DNA from 2 places in the Halalkalibacillus sediminis genome. Region 2 is predicted to be linked to the other one. Evidence: riboswitches for the same ligand, from Rfam matches in the RefSeq annotation. Region 2 holds a riboswitch; the other holds the start of a gene.

Region 1 (8,202 bases), on a different contig from region 2:
GATTCATAGAAAAGAAGGGTATGCTCATTCTATATCTAAGCAGGATGATGTTGAAACGAACAGACTTCTGCAAACTTTACAAATCGAGTCAGATCACCAATTAAGTGAGGTTGTCGTAGATCTACCTGAGGCATACCCAGTCGACTGGTTTACAGAAACAAAACTGATGAAATCTTTTGTTCAAACGTTAGAAGATTGGACAGAGGCAGACTGTGCTATGCTCAACTCTGGTGTGCTACTTGAAGGTTTCAAAGAGGGCCCTGTCACAAAGAAGCACATCCATCAAAGTTGTCCTCACCCTATGAACCCCTGCACAATGATGATGAGTGGTAATGAAATCATAGAAGCTATTCGTATGCTTGAAACGGAACGGTTCATTCAGTTTGAGTTAAAAGGCTTAGGGTTCCGCGGTAAGAAACTCGGAAAAATGGTTTATTCTAATATTGAACTGGTCTATCACGATCAAACGAATTTTGTTGAAAAGATCTTTATAAATGGAAAAGAAGTTGAGTCTGACGAAAAATATAAGGTAGCAACAGCTGATACTTTTTCATTTTCATGGTTGTTACCACCGATTTCCTCTGTAAAAGAAAAGCATTATTATATGCCAGAATTTTTAAGAGATGTATTAGCGAAGTGCCTAGGGAATATCAAAGGTGTATAATTCCTGACAGGCACTTCTTTCTTTCCTTTTCATAGGGTATATGAAAAGGAGGTTACTTATAATGATACACGTTGAACCTTTGTGGATAGATGATGTAGGTTTTACTGTGGTTAAAGTCCAGTTACCTAAAACAAACTTGATGGTCATATCAAATGATATTGGCTACATTATGTGTGGAGCTTTAGATGTAGATTTGTTAGATGACCGTTTATCAGATCGGCAAATAATCGCTGGCCGCGCAGTAGGGGTCAGAACAATCGATGAACTTCTCTACGCGCCTTTGCAAAAAGTGACGAAGTATGCAGAAGATAAATATGGATGGTATGAAGGAATGATCGGTAAAGCAGCATTGTTAGCGTTAAAATAATTTGTTGAATTCTTCCTATAGTAAATATATGATATTAATATGTAATAACTTCCATAAAATAAAGTCATATTTACTATAAAAGGTATCGGAGAAAAGATTATGCGTGCTGTTCAAATTACAAATGTTTGGCCTGGAGATCGACTAGGGAGGCCTATTACTGATTCATACGGCAGGGTCCTTCTGCAAAAGGGAGTCATTTTTACAGAAAAATTAATTCGAAAACTAGAGGAATTACACTTCTCATTTGTTTTCATTGATGATGAAACAACAGATGGAATCATCCCACAGTCCGGAATTAGTGAATCTTTACGCCTCGAAGCGATTGATAATGTTCGATCGGCTTTCCGTTCCATAGATGGCTATGTGCAAGGTCATATGAACCAGTACATCCTTGAGCGGACGGTTGAGTCTATTCATAGAACTGTAGTTGATTTGACCCAGGCCATCAAGGACAATGACCAAATTATATCGATTATTTCAGACATTTTCGTGTATGATAATTATTTGTATGTTCATAGTGTTAATGTCGGTTTATATACGATTGCCCTCGCTAACAAACTCGGATTCAGCGATCGTCAAATAGAGGAAATTGGAATAGGCGCCTTGTTGCACGATATTGGGAAAATGCGTGTACCCCAATCTATTCTGAACAAGCCCGATAAGCTATCTGATATGGAATATGAAGTAGTAAAAGAACATACAACTTACGGATATAATCTTTTAAAAGACGTACCGAACTTACCACCCAACATCTCATTTTGTGCCTATCAACATCATGAACGGTTAAACGGGAGTGGTTATCCATTAGGTATAGAAGGATCGAATATTCATGAATATGCAAAGATTATAGCTGTCGCTGATGTGTTTGATGCAGTAACTTCAAATCGAGTTTATCGCAAGGGAATGTTACCTCATGAAGGTTTAGAAATCTTATATTCAGGGAGTAATGGATTGTTTAAAAAAGAGTACGTAGACCTCTTCAGAAAAACGATTTCAATATATCCGAACGGAGCCTATGTTGAACTGAATGATGGCAGAAGGGGTATAGTTGCTGATCAAAGCAAGTCAATTCCTGATCGGCCAATCATCCGCATTTTAGAAGACAAAGATATGAAGTTGAATATGCATGAGATTTACGAGATTGATCTATCAGTATCACCATCCGTCATGATTTCTAAATGCAATACGAATCCAATATAAAATACATATCGAATTCCCTTCAGGTTACAAGCATATATTTTCCTGAGGGGGTTTTTTTGTGAAAATAAAACATCGTAGGCCCATGAAAAAGAGAAAACCAAAGACATTTGGTCAAATCCTCTTTATTACGTTCGTGTCTTTTTTTATTGCTATTATATTTTCATTGTGGATTATAAATAAAGGGATAGAGCCGACGTTGATTGATATTGCTGAAACAAAAACGAGGGTCTTTGCCAGAGAGGCTATCAACGAAGCAGTCAGTAAACGGATTGTTGATGATTTGGAAGTGGAAGAGCTTGTTCAGTTAGAAAAAGATGATAATGGAAACATTGTATCAATAGGATGGAATACGGTAGTGGTCAACCGGGTTCTAAGAAATACAACGTTCCGAGTTCAAAATTTTTTGAAGCAAATAGAACGGGGAGAAATTTCTCCAGGAGATTCGCTTGACTTCGATTTGGACGAAGACCCTATTATACGTGAAGATACCGTTGAGAATTATCGGGTGATTGAAAGGATACCAATTGGTCAGGCAACAGGGAATGCATTACTAGCTAACTTAGGTCCTCGTGTACCTGTGTACTTCAGTGTCATTGGTGATGTTCAATCTGATGTAGTGCGCGAGGTGACGGAATATGGAATCAACAACGCAATGATTGAGTTGTCTATCCAGATTGAAGCCAATGTTCAGATCGTAATACCTTTCTCAACTAAAACAACAGTTGTTGAAACTAGCATTCCTGTCTATGTAGGTGTCTTACAAGGTGAGGTACCAAATTATTATAATAACGGTGGGCGAGCACCTGATATAGCGATTCCGTATGAGGATTTGCCAGATTAAATAGTGTATGCTATTATAATTTTCGTGAAAAATTATAAATTAAATATAACCTTATCTTCGATGAGGTAGAGGTGCACGATACAAGAGTAGTACTTATGAGAATGACAACGATGATTAAGTACGAAAGGGTAGCGGGCCGAAGTGATTGCTTATGTCATGAAGTAATCATTGGTGTATGTTTGAATAAAGCATATACTCTCGCGGGAAACTAGCGGGGAGCTACTGATCGAGAAATAACCGACTGTAAAAGTAATGGTAGATTTCTCTATCATTACTTTTTTTTAATACGCTTATTTTAAAGCTTATACCATGTCAATCTAGGGTATTTAATTTAATAAAAAATGAGGAGGTCAGGAGATGGAAGGAACTATTTGGTCATTAGTACCACCCCTTGTGGTAATCATTCTTGTGCTATTGACTCGTAAAGTTCTGCTTTCTTTAGGTGCAGGTATCGTCGTAGGTGCACTGATGATTGCAGAATTCGACGTAATTGAAGCGTTGAATCAGATTTGGAGTTCATTTATAGGTAACTTTTATGTAGATGGAGCTATTGAGACTTGGGGTGTTCAACTTATCTTATTCTTGCTTTTACTTGGTGTGCTCATTGCGTTTTTGACTGCAACAGGTGGAGCTCGAGCTTTTGGAAGATGGGCAATCGAACGGATTCAAACGCGTGAAGGCTCTCAATATACGACCGGTTTACTAGGTTTAGGAATTTTTATTGATGATTATTTCAATAGTTTGACGATCGGCCAGGTTTCTCGTCCAATTACAGATAGACAAAACGTTTCACGTGCAAAGCTGGCTTACTTAATTGATTCAACTTCTGCACCGGTTACAGTGTTGATGCCGATCTCGAGCTGGGGTGCCTATATCATAGGAACAATAGGAGTTATTATTGCTGATCATGAATTAGGTTATCAGGCTTTTGAAACATTTGTAAGAATGATTCCATTCAACTTTTATGCTATTGCAGCCATTATTTTAGTTTTTGTAGTCATTCGTTTGAACTTGGATATAGGCTTAATGCGTCAACATGAAAAGCGTGCTAAATCAACAGGTGAGTTGATCGATCCTTTGAATAAAGGTGATATTCCTGGTGACTTGAAAGATGATGTGCATGAAAGTGAAAGAGGTTATATATATCACCTAGTCGCACCTATCTTAATATTAATTGGTGCTACAGTGATAACGATGGTGGTTACAGGAATTGATGCTACTGAAGGCGATGTTTCACTTGTATCAATTTTCGCTAATACGAATGTAAACTATTCCTTATGTTTAGGTGGAGCTATTGCTGTGGTATCTTCGATGGCATTATATTTTATGCAAAAAGGTGAAAAGACGAATTTCTTCAGAGTAGTTTGGGAAGGAATTAAAGCGATGTTACCAGCTATTTATATATTGGTTCTGGCATGGATGACTGTTTCAATTATTGGTGGCATTGGAACTGATGCATATTTAGCTCAGAAAGTTGAAGAAGATTGGAATTTCACAATTACTTATTTACCAATCATCGTGTTCATGATTTCTGGGTTCATGGCTTTTGCTACTGGTACATCATGGGGTACCTTCGGAATCATGCTTCCTATTGCTGGTTCTATTGCTGCTTCGATGGATCCTAACTTCTTTGTTCCTGCACTAGCAGCAGTGTTAGCAGGTTCTGTTTTCGGAGATCACTGTTCTCCTATTTCGGATACGACGGTCCTATCATCTACTGGAGCAGGATCAAATCATATTGATCACGTCATGACCCAGATACCTTATGCAATAATTGCAGCAGTCTCATCATTGGCTGGGTATCTTCTTTACGGCTTAACAGGTTCATTGATTGTAGGGTTACTGGTTACAATTGGATTCATGTTCCTTATCGTATATTTTGTACATCGAAAAGTCCGAGAAGTACAATAGATAAAAAAGAGCGTCCTTGGGGCGTTCTTTTTTTTGCATTAATTCAACAAATCACTTCTTAAGTAGCGGGTCAATCTTTAATTACCAAATATTTTTTATGAAATCACTTTGACACTGGTACAAGGTAACTATATAATCATGATATAAGTTGCAATTATTCTGAAAAAAGAAAAAAATCAGTACATCCCATTTTGCAGCTAAACATAGAATAGATACAGGGATGTAATCCTGAAAGGAGAGAAAGATATGAAAATGCGTTCTCAGTGGGGAACACGCGCCGGATTTATTTTGGCCGCTGTTGGTTCTGCTGTCGGGCTAGGTAACATTTGGCGTTTTCCGGCAACAGCTTATGACAGTGGTGGGGGAGCATTCTTTATACCTTACTTATTTGCTTTATTAACAGCAGGTATTCCGCTTTTGATCATGGAGTTTACGATTGGTCATAAGTACAGAGGTTCAGCTCCGTTATCATTTGCACGTCTGAACAAGAAAACAGAATGGCTTGGATGGTGGGCAGTTTTTGTTTCGTTCGTCATCTCTACTTATTACGCGGTAATTATCGCATGGGCAATTATGTATTCATATTATTCGTTTAATCTTAATTGGGGTGCTGACCCTGAAGGATTCCTATTTAGTGAATACCTTCAATTATCAGTCGATCCAGGGCAAGCTGGTTCATTCGTACCAAGTGTTTTAATTCCGTTAATATTTGTTTGGGTTATTGTGCTAGGTGTTCTGTTAGCAGGGGTTAAAAAAGGGATCGAAGTTGCAAACCGAATCTTCATTCCAACTTTGATGGTAATCTTCTTAATCATTGTTATTCGTGCGGTGACACTTCCCGGTGCAGCTGAAGGTCTAGACGCTTTCTTCTCACCTGATTTCAGTGCTATTGCTGATCCAACTGTCTGGGTAGCAGCCTACGGGCAAATATTCTTCAGTTTATCCATCGCATTTGCGATTATGATTACTTACTCCAGTTATTTGAGTAAGAAATCGGATATAACGAACAATGCGTTCATCGTTGGATTTGGTAACTCAAGCTTTGAGTTATTAGCAGGTATCGGTGTCTTCTCGGTATTAGGATTCATGGCAACCTCACAAGGTGTAGCTGTAGACGAAGTTGTGGCCGGCGGGGTTGGTTTAGCATTCGTTGTATTCCCTGCTATTATCAATGAGTTTCCGACTATGCCACAATTGTTTGGTTTCCTGTTCTTTGCTTCACTAGTATTAGCTGGTTTATCTTCTATGATTTCAATCGTAGAGACATATGTAGCTGGATTTTCTGAGAAGTTCAACGTCTCTCGTAGAAAAGCCGTATTCTTCGGTGGGGGACTTGCAGCACTGGTTTCACTTCTGTTCGCGACACAGGGTGGACTGTTCTTCCTAGATGCTGCCGATTACTTCATCAACCAATTTGGTGTTGCATTCGTCGGTCTAGTAGAGGTTGTAGTAATTGCTTGGTTTGTACGCAAACTTAAAGTGTTCCAGACTCACGCAAATGCGGTATCAGATATCCGATTAGGATCATGGTGGATTGCATGCTTAGGATTAATTACACCACTTGTATTAGGTTATATGATGTTCGGATTATTCAAGCAGAACCTTTTGAAAGAATTCGATACTGAAACTGGTAACTATGAAGGTTATACAGATGGATTTATTTTATTCGGTGGTTGGTTTGTTGCTGCCGGCGCATTAATCTTAGGTTTCCTATTCATGATGAAAAAATGGAAACCTGAAGTATTAGCAATGGATACTACTAAGGAGGATGAATAACATGGGTCTTGATGCGATAATTGTTATGCTCATCGGAATGGTTCTCCTTTGGGGAGGCCTTGCAGTAAGTATTACTTCTGCAATCAAGAAAAGTAAATAATCTTTATTGTAAAGAGGGCGATCATAATTGATCGCCCTCTTTTTTTTGATGGCCTTAACTTACACACTCGCTACTTTTAGTTGTGAGAGGTTCACAAACACAGTTTATTTAGATAGAGATATCTTTTGATTTAGGTTTCATTCTATACCAGAGAACAAATGGCAAGAGGAGAATTGCGACCACTCCACCAATTACGGACAATACAGGGAAGTTTGATAGAGCGACAATGACGCCCGAAATTGCCCCGCCAGAAGCCCCGGCTAATGCGATAAAGACATCGACAGACCCCTGAGTTTTAGCGCGGTTCTCTGGAGTTGTATTGTCGACGAGTATGGCAGTGCCACTGATCAAACCAAAGTTCCAACCAAGCCCTAGAAGAGCTAGTGCAATCGCCAACCCTATCATGGATTCACCTGGTGAAATAGCACTTATAATACCTGAAGCAAGCAAAGTTATGCAGGAAGCTATTACCACTGGGAAGCGTCCGACTTTATCCACTAAAATACCAGTAACTGGAGAGGGAAGATACATTGCCCCAATATGAATAGCTATAACAAATCCGACAGCTCTTAGTTCATGACCATGTGCTCCCATATGCACCGGGGTCATTGTCATAATGGCAACCATGACAATTTGACTCACGATCATAACAGTTGCCCCGATAATGACACCCCTTTTATTAAAAGAGGAAGGTAACTTAATAGATGGTTCCGCATCTGTTGCTGTTTCTTCTGCATTAGCTAGCATCTTAGAAACGAAAAAAGGGTCTGGTCGCATGAATATAAAAATGGCCAAACCAGCTACGATATATGCTGCTGATGCCAAGATGAAAGGGCCAGCTAAGGCGGGAATTCGAATAGAGGTAGCAAATTGACCCATTACATCAACTAAGTTGGGTCCAGCAACTGCCCCAAATGTGGTAGCCATCATCGCAATGCTGACCGCAGTCGCACGTTGGTCAGATTTGGCTAAGTCAGTACCTGCATATCGGGCTTGTAGATTAGTGGCTGTACCAGCCCCATAAACTAATAACGAAACAAAAAGAAGAATGACACTGTTAAATACAGCGGCAATAATAACTCCAATGGCACCTATTCCACCAGAAAGGAAACCAATTGTTAACCCTAAGCGCCGACCGAGGCGTTGGGACAGACGACCAACAATTAATGCTGTACCAGCCGATCCAAGTGTAAATAGTGCAACGGGAAGACCTGCGAAACTATTGGTGCCAAGCATATCTTCAGCAAGCAAAGCCCCTACTGTAATCCCCGCGGCAAGACCTGCCCCTCCGAATAGTTGAGCCACCATGACGATAATTAAAGTTTTGCGATAAAGTCTTTTTT
Region 2 (8,202 bases):
ATTTATGTATCGCCCACCATTTATTTATGCGCATTCCTATGATAAATACTGTGATACTCTTTTCACCTTCCACCGTATATCGACCAGGGTAAACTTTTGAACCCATTTCTCTCACTCCTAATAGTTCGTATATATGAAAGCAGCAACAATAAAGTCAACTACCGCACATACTGGCGGGAACCAAACGACTACCCTCATTTTAATCCCTTCAAGATGGTGCAAGATATCCCATCCCCCGTGTAATGCATACCCTACTACTAACCAGAATGGTGAATATATTAAGCCGAGGCATGCTATCGTAAAGATGATGAATGAAAATATAATTTCAATAGTTATTAATTCTTTTCGTTGATCGCTTAAGGCTGCACCAAAATAAACACAAGAAGTATACGCTAAAAACATAGCAAACAATTGGACCGAAACAGGTTCGGAAGTTAAATGAAAGACTCTGATCAATAAGAAAGCAACTAATAACCCAGCTAAAACATAATTAAAATGAGTACGGCTATATAGTTGATTACTGTTCTTTCGATTTCTTTAATTCCTCTCTTATTTCCTTCAACTCTTCCATCTCGTCCGCTTTGTTCTTGTTCATTTTTACTAACTCTTGATAAATGCCACCAATTCCAAATACGGTTAAAAACATCAAAATCATTACCCAAATATCCATAAAAACCTCCTAATTTAGTTACTCTTCAACAATCTGAATTTTATCTGCTTCTGCCTAGCCAGGATAGCTATCATTCATATAATTGAAACTGACTCTTACTAGCTGTCCCAACTCATAATCTCCGGGGTTATTCACCGCGAACCATACTGCTGGCAGTTGTAATGATGCCTCTGATCTACTCATCAATTTTTGTTCATTCATTCTATTGCTTCTTCTCTAGTAATATCACCTACTACTAGAATCCGAGACTTATCTTTATCAACAATATAACCTTCTTCAACATTGGCCTCTGCAGGATTCAATTCTTCATCTGTGATTTCTGAGCAAGCCCCGAAGAGGGTTAAAATTGTAAAAAATATGATTGAGAGTTTTATTCTAATCCACCCCTCTAAATTTTATAAAAATTATTCTCCAACAATTTGAATTTTTTCGGCTCCTGCCTGCCCAGGGTAACTAGCATCCATACCCTCGAACTCCACTCTAACTAACTGCCCGAGCTCATAATCACCAGGATTATTCACCCCAAACCATACAGCTGGAGGTTGTATTGATGACTCTGATCTACTCATCAATTTCTGTTCATCCATTTTTGTAGCTTCTTCTCTAGTAATATCACCTACTACTAGAATCCGAGACTCATCTTTATCAACGATATAACCTTCTTCCACATCCGCCTCTTCTGGATCCAACTCTTCATCTGTGATTTCTGAGCAAGCCCCGAAAAGAGTTAAGATTGTAAAAAATATGATTGAAAGTTTCACTTAGACCTTCTCCTCTAACTTCGACTTTCTTTATACATTCTCTCGCTGCTCATCCAACTAAAAAGTCCGAACAATATTCCCGCAATCATGAAGTTGGCCACAGCTATGAACAAATACTTTATCTAAAATACTCTTATTCAGTCGCAATGTAACCTATAACTTCATTTTTAGTAGAATCAATCAGAATAGTAGGGGTGCCTGTTACATAATTACCATCCTCTTCAGAAATGACGGATAACACTTCTTCTCCTTCATATGAGTCATCTAAAAGTTCGTATTGATCATCTGCAACAATTTTTATAACCTTTGCGTCTTTCCAATCACCTTTCGCTTGCTCATTCCATCCATTTTCCTTAACAAATTCCCAAGCAATATTCCTTACATCATTATATTTATCCGATCGATTCTCCAATTGGCTATCTAATCTGTCACTACAACCCACAAATTGAATTAATACAAAAGCAAGAATAACTAAGCGTGCAAATTTCCCCTTCATTCGTGCTCCACTCCTACCTAATAAGACCACTGCTCAATATGTTTCACCGATGGAAGAAATCACACCTAAAACACTGGCTCTGTACGGTGACAAATATCTTTAAATATCCAATCAGTTAAAGATAATGTTCACAACAAATCCACCAACCATCATCAAGATAAATGTCCCGAATAAAATAATACCTAAAACTTTAATAGGTAAGGGAAGTTTCCCCCCTTTACTGATTGGGTACCCCTCAACGTTTCGCATATGTTCCATAACATCATTAAAAGGTTTTTCAGGTCCTTCTTTATGTCTCGTCATTTTATCAATCCTTACTTTATCATTATTGAATTCAATCATAATTTCTAAATAATCTAGTATAAATGAAAAATTAATATTCCATTGATTTTTAAAATCGCGATTACCGTAGGAATACTTCATCTACATCTATAATTGTTAATTTTTTCATTTTATTTAATTCTACCATTCCTTATGTTTAGAATAAATGCTGGTATTCATTCTATAGAATTAACCAAGCAATTTTACTCTTGTAATTCATATTTATGTTTGATACAGTATATTTAACAATTTAATACTTTCTTATTTTAAAGTAACTTTAAAGTAAGGGTAGAGGTGCGGAAACCATTAGTATTTATGTGTAGGAGTAATGAGATCCGGGTAAGCATAAAGAAAGGGGAATTCGCCGAAGTGAATAGAGACTCATCTCTTGAAGCTGGTTCTGACATTGAATAAATGCAGGGCTGTCATATAGGAAACTATATGGAGGGCTATCTGGTTTAGGACGATATAAAAAGTTCTAAAAGCAACAACGGGCCCTTTCGTTGTTGCTTTTTTTGGTCCTCCACACCCAAGGGTAAATCAAATTAATAAAGGTGTGTGGAATTTTATGAATTTCGGTCGTGTATTAACAGCAATGGTGACACCATTTGATCAAAATGGTGAAATTGATTTCGAGGCAACAAGAAGACTAGTTAATCATCTGATCTCTAACGGGTCTGATGGATTGGTAGTTGCGGGGACTACAGGAGAATCCCCAACACTTACCCATGATGAAAAATTGCAGTTGTTTAAATTCGTTGTAGCTGAAGTGAATGGTAGAGTGCCTATTATCGCGGGTACTGGATCAAACAACACGAAAGCTTCCATAGAACTTTCCCGCGAAGCTGAATCCATAGGTGTCGATGCAGTTATGCTTGTAGTACCTTTCTACAACAAGCCTTCACAGGAAGGAATGTATCAGCATTTCCTTACAATTGCAGAAAGCATAGAGTTACCGGTCATGCTTTATAACATTCCTGGTAGAAGTGTTGTGAACATGAATGCAGAGACAACCATTAGACTTTCAAGAATTAAAAATATTGTTTCAGTCAAAGAATCAAGTGGAGATTTAAATCAGGTAACAGAAATAGTCAACAACACACCACAAGATTTCACTGTGTATAGTGGTGAAGACAGCTTGACCCTTCCTACACTTGCTGTAGGAGGTGCAGGTATCGTGTCTGTTTCTGCTCACGTCATAGGAAATGAGATGCAAGACATGGTGAACCGTTATCAAAAGGGTGATGTAGCTCAAGCGTCAGCCATCCATGGATACATTTTGCCAGTCATGAACGCAATATTTTCAGCTCCAAGTCCGACACCCGTGAAAGAGGCATTGGGAAGAATTGGCGTGCCAGTTGGAAGTGTGCGTTTGCCACTTATTCCACTAAACGAAGCAGAAAGAGCATCGTTGTTTGACATTATTGATCAACATTTCTCTCAGGGAGCAACTGGGTAAAAATATATTATGATCATACAAAAGCACAAGCGAACATTCGCTTGTGCTTTTTCAATCTGACTATCATTTTGATCGCTACTTTTTCTCCTTACCTAACTTCTCAAAGTACCGATAAATGGCAGAATGGTCCTCTTTACCATAGCCCGCTTCATCTAATTCTTCTAAAATATCGCTCGCAAACTTTGTAAGTGGTAAATCTAAATCAAGAGCTTCTCCAGTCTTCATAACATTCCTAATGTCTTTCAAATGCAGATCGACCTTAAAGCCAGGTTCGAAATCACCTTCAATCATCATAGGTGCTTTTGCATCCATCACGGTACTGCCGGCTAAACCTCCACGAATCGCTTCGTACACCTGAGTCTGATCCACACCCATTTTATCCGCCAGCACAAGGGCTTCCGAAACAGCTGCAATATTTGTCGCGACAACAATCTGATTGGCTAGTTTCGCAGAGTTCCCTGCACCGACATCGCCTACACGAACGACAGATGCTCCCACCGTTTGCAAGATAGGCAGACATTTCTCAAAAGTCACTTCATCCCCACCTACCATCACAGAAACGGTACCTTCGATCGCTTTCGGTTCACCACCGCTGACTGGCGCATCTAGAAATTGCACATCACGTTCTCTTAAGGTGGCAGCAATGTCCTTACTTGCTAGTGGATCGATCGAGCTCATGTCGATGACAATGCTCCCAGGTTTCAGAGAGTCTACAATACCTTCTTCACCAAAAAGAACATCCTTTACCTCTGGTGCATTCGGTACCATCGTAATCACTACTTCGGACACTGCAGCTATTTCTTTAAGAGAGTCCACCACTTGTCCACCATTGGCTTTGATCTCTTCATTTGTTAAGGGATTGCTACTCGAAGCAACTACTGAGTATCCAGCCTTCAGCAAGTTTTTCGCCATCGGTTTTCCCATAATTCCTAATCCAATGAATCCTATCTTCATCATTCAGCACCTCCACTGTCGTAGCTTTTTTCCAGCTCATCAACCAGTGTTCCGACATATGCAACAGCACGTTGGATCGGTTCAGGTGTTGACATATCCACACCTGCCAGTTGCATCAATTCAAGAGGCTTCAAAGTGCCTCCAGCTTTTAGCGCTGACAACCAGCGATCAACCGCGGGCTGTCCTTCTTCTTGAATCACCTCGGCTGCCGCTGTCGAAGCAGTCAACCCTGCAGAGTAGGTATATGGATAGAGCCCCATGTAATAGTGAGGCTGACGCATCCAAGTAAGTCCAGCACCTTCATCCATTTCAACAGTATCTCCCCAGAAGTTGGCTAATGCTTCCGTCTTCTGTTCACATAGAAGATCCGCCGTAATTGGAGTGCCTTGATCAGCCAACTCATAGACTCTTCGCTGCAGTTCCCCTTCTAAAATATGTGTCACGAAGTTATGATAATACGTTCCTAGCGATTGCAAAATCACCAACCGCTTCATCTTAGGATCATCCGTTTTTTGCAAAATATGATGGCTCAATAACCGTTCGTTCATCGTAGAAGGTGCCTCAACAAAATACATCGACGGCCTTGTATTGGACAGCTTCTGATTTTCTCCAGCTAAATAGAAATGCCCCGCATGACCTAACTCATGAGCTAGCGTAAACACATTTCTCATCGAACCGTTCCAAGTCATCATGATATAAGGGTGTACACCATAAGGACTTGCACAGAAAGCACCCGATCTTTTCCCGACATTATCAGCGAGATCGACCCAACGATCGTCCAATCCTTTTTCCATGATTTCCATGTACTCAGGTCCCATTACTTGAAGCGATTCACGGACCATTGAAGCCGCTTCTTCATAAGTTACTTGTGGGTCATAATCTGTATCTAAAGGAGCCTTCAGATCACTAAATTTCATTTTCTCCAAACCAAGTACCCGTTGTTTTAATTTGGCGAAGCGACGCATGTGTGGTGCCAGTTCCTTTTGGATGGTATCGAGCTGATTATGGTACATCTCTTTTGTCACTTGCTGCTTATGCAACAGCATGTCCGTCGCTGAATCATAGTTACGCAACCGAGCTTCCGTGACCTGCTTTTTCACTTCAGTCGCATAAGTCGCAGCGTACGTGTTTTTATACTGATTCAATATACCAACAAACGCCTCATAAGCTTTACGGCGCAACTCCGTATCTGCAGCACCTTCATAGACCGGGAAGTTATTGAATGTAAGGGAATGTTCCTCCCCATCTGAAGTTGTGAAAGATGGAAACGTCATATCCGATGTTTTGCTCTGTTGATAAACAGAATATGGAGAATCGAACACTTCACTGAAGGCAGCCAATGTCTCTTCTACTTCAGGTGATAACTGATGCGCTTTTCCTTCCATTAAATCGTTCAACTTTTTCTCATAAACTTCTAACCCCGGTTCTTCACTCAAAAACTGTTTAATCGTCATCTCGTCCAACCCGCGAATTTCAGAGGACACAAAAGCTGTTTCCGCTTGCACCTCAGCACCAACAGATGACACACGGGCCACCCTCGCCTGGTTCTCTGTGTTCGTCCCATCCGCTGAAGCAAGTAAACTAGCATATGTAGCCACTCGCATGAAATCAGCCTCGAGTGCATCTTTTTCAAGTAAACAATGAATTAACGTTTCGCCACTTTCGCTCAATCTACTTTTAAAATGAGTGACCGCCCTGATTGCATTTTCTACATCCTTCAGTGCTTTCTCCCATTCAGCTTCTGTTTTAAATAAATCACTCAAGTCCCACGTCTGTTCAACTGGTACCTCATCACGTGTCATAGTAAAATTCTTAGCCATATCCATTCCCCTTTTGAAAAATATTTCGTCTTTCGAATGATATGACCATTATAAATGTAATTCATTTGAATATAAATGTAGATGCATGAAATTTCTGAATTTAATTCAATTTTAGGTTAATTTATTTGTAATATCTGCTAAAATACAATTGAAATGTTAGGGGGATATACATGACAAAAACAGAAAAAATATTGATAGGACTACTTACTGGGAGCATAGTTTTAAACCTACTTCTATATATGAACCTAAGTAATTCTCTCCAAGAGCAAATTCAAATGAACAGCAATAACACTCATTCACAGATTAATAGTCTGAGTGGTGAGTTTAACGACATAAGAAATCAGATACAGGAAATCAATAATGAAGATCAATGGATTACTTCTGAAGAGTTCACACCTGACGTGGAGAATTCAACTCCTGAACAACTACAATTCGACATGGAATGGTCTTTTAGTGAGTTAGAAGAAGATAGTGAGGTTACCTTACTCTATCGTGAAGAAGGCTCAGGAGATTGGATAGAAGCACCTGCTGAACAATTACAAGGGCTTAATTTCAGAGCACAATTAAAGCTTTCACCTGAAAAAGATTATGAATATCAAATATACTCTGAAGGGGAAACCATCAAATCTGGAGAAGCCCAAAGAATCACCAAACATAACAATAGACGCTCAGATTTAATTTTATCAGGTGGGGAAACTACCCAATCTAACGGCCAACTCCAATCGCTACATAAAGATATCGAAGAACACGGCGAGGTCGTATTTCCATTTCACGAAATCGAAAATATGTTTGCGACCATCCATTATCAAGATGGAAGCAAAGAAGAAATTGATGTAGTGAAAGTCGGAGATTCCGAAATGGAACATGAAACTGAGTTTTACAAAGAAAATAATATCAGAGTATGGAGTTTATTCATCGACTCTTTTGACGGAGAAGTTGATTCAATTATATTAAATGTTGAATATGCCGACGGAAAGGTGAAAGATGCAGAGATCTACCCAGAAGAAACGGAATTCATAGTTAAATTCATGAAGTAGTCCTTCAACGATACCGAATTTAATCGACATCATAGTTTACCACGGATTTTACAACCAGTATGATTGCTTCTTTGCACCTTTGAAAATGTATTATCAATAACTATAGAACGGGATTTTCTAATCCCGTTCTATTCAACTGGAATCAGCTTGATATGACCTAGGGTCTCTATTGTGTCACCATCGTTTGCGTTAAAAATGAAGTCACCGTCTGCATACGTACCATCGCCCAATATTTGATTCACTTTCGGATATCCACTTGAATCATAAACGAAAAAGTTAGTTCCTCTTCCCACGTTTGTTGCTCTATACCTTCCAGCTGGTACATCGCTTCCGACAGTATACAATCCAGCGATCAGTTCAATCGGCTGTTCTCCTGTCTCCGAAATCACACCTTGTAATTTTTCCAATTCTTTTTCTTTGTCCGATATTTCATTATTAATCGTTTCTAATTCATCTTTTCTTCCAGTCAAATGTCCATCCAGCTCTTCAATTTCATTTTTTAAATCATCACGTTGTTCAACTAAGGCTATCAGTTCATCAAACTCATCCTGTCTTTCTGCTAGTTTCGACTCCTCCCCTTGTAGCTCATTTTTCGTGGCCTTAATCTCTTCCTCTAAATCATTGATTTGATTCTCTTTATCTTTCTTTACGCTTTCTAATTCCTCTTCTTTCCCCTTAATTTGC

The links. Region 2 has a riboswitch for lysine ahead of dapA (4-hydroxy-tetrahydrodipicolinate synthase). Riboswitches for the same ligand answer to the same signal wherever they lie in the genome.
Region 1: another riboswitch for lysine. It lies ahead of CEY16_RS09245 (Na+/H+ antiporter NhaC family protein); the one in region 2 lies ahead of dapA (4-hydroxy-tetrahydrodipicolinate synthase).

The regions. Positions count from the first base shown of each region.
Region 1 is NZ_PJNH01000002.1:621,145-629,346, forward strand. It holds gene CEY16_RS09225 (bifunctional metallophosphatase/5'-nucleotidase) at 1-664, shown strand, start outside; gene CEY16_RS09230 (YunC family protein) at 726-1,031, shown strand; gene CEY16_RS09235 (HD-GYP domain-containing protein) at 1,131-2,231, shown strand; gene yunB (sporulation protein YunB) at 2,290-3,072, shown strand; lysine riboswitch at 3,131-3,302, shown strand; gene CEY16_RS09245 (Na+/H+ antiporter NhaC family protein) at 3,430-4,983, shown strand; gene CEY16_RS09250 (sodium-dependent transporter) at 5,230-6,759, shown strand; gene CEY16_RS15045 (methionine/alanine import family NSS transporter small subunit) at 6,761-6,859, shown strand; partial or broken gene CEY16_RS09255 (MFS transporter) at 6,968-8,202, opposite strand, start outside.
Region 2 is NZ_PJNH01000004.1:188,910-197,111, reverse strand. It holds gene CEY16_RS13555 (DUF4188 domain-containing protein) at 1-106, opposite strand, end outside; partial or broken gene CEY16_RS15065 (DUF6010 family protein) at 118-474, opposite strand; gene CEY16_RS15290 (hypothetical protein) at 518-670, opposite strand; gene CEY16_RS15285 (hypothetical protein) at 725-871, opposite strand; gene CEY16_RS15465 (YobA family protein) at 868-972, opposite strand; gene CEY16_RS13550 (DUF3221 domain-containing protein) at 1,075-1,431, opposite strand; gene CEY16_RS13545 (hypothetical protein) at 1,565-1,927, opposite strand; gene CEY16_RS13540 (hypothetical protein) at 2,039-2,230, opposite strand; lysine riboswitch at 2,530-2,708, shown strand; gene dapA (4-hydroxy-tetrahydrodipicolinate synthase) at 2,817-3,707, shown strand; gene garR (2-hydroxy-3-oxopropionate reductase) at 3,783-4,664, opposite strand; gene pepF (oligoendopeptidase F) at 4,661-6,487, opposite strand; gene CEY16_RS13520 (hypothetical protein) at 6,652-7,518, shown strand; gene CEY16_RS13515 (coiled-coil domain-containing protein) at 7,647-8,202, opposite strand, start outside.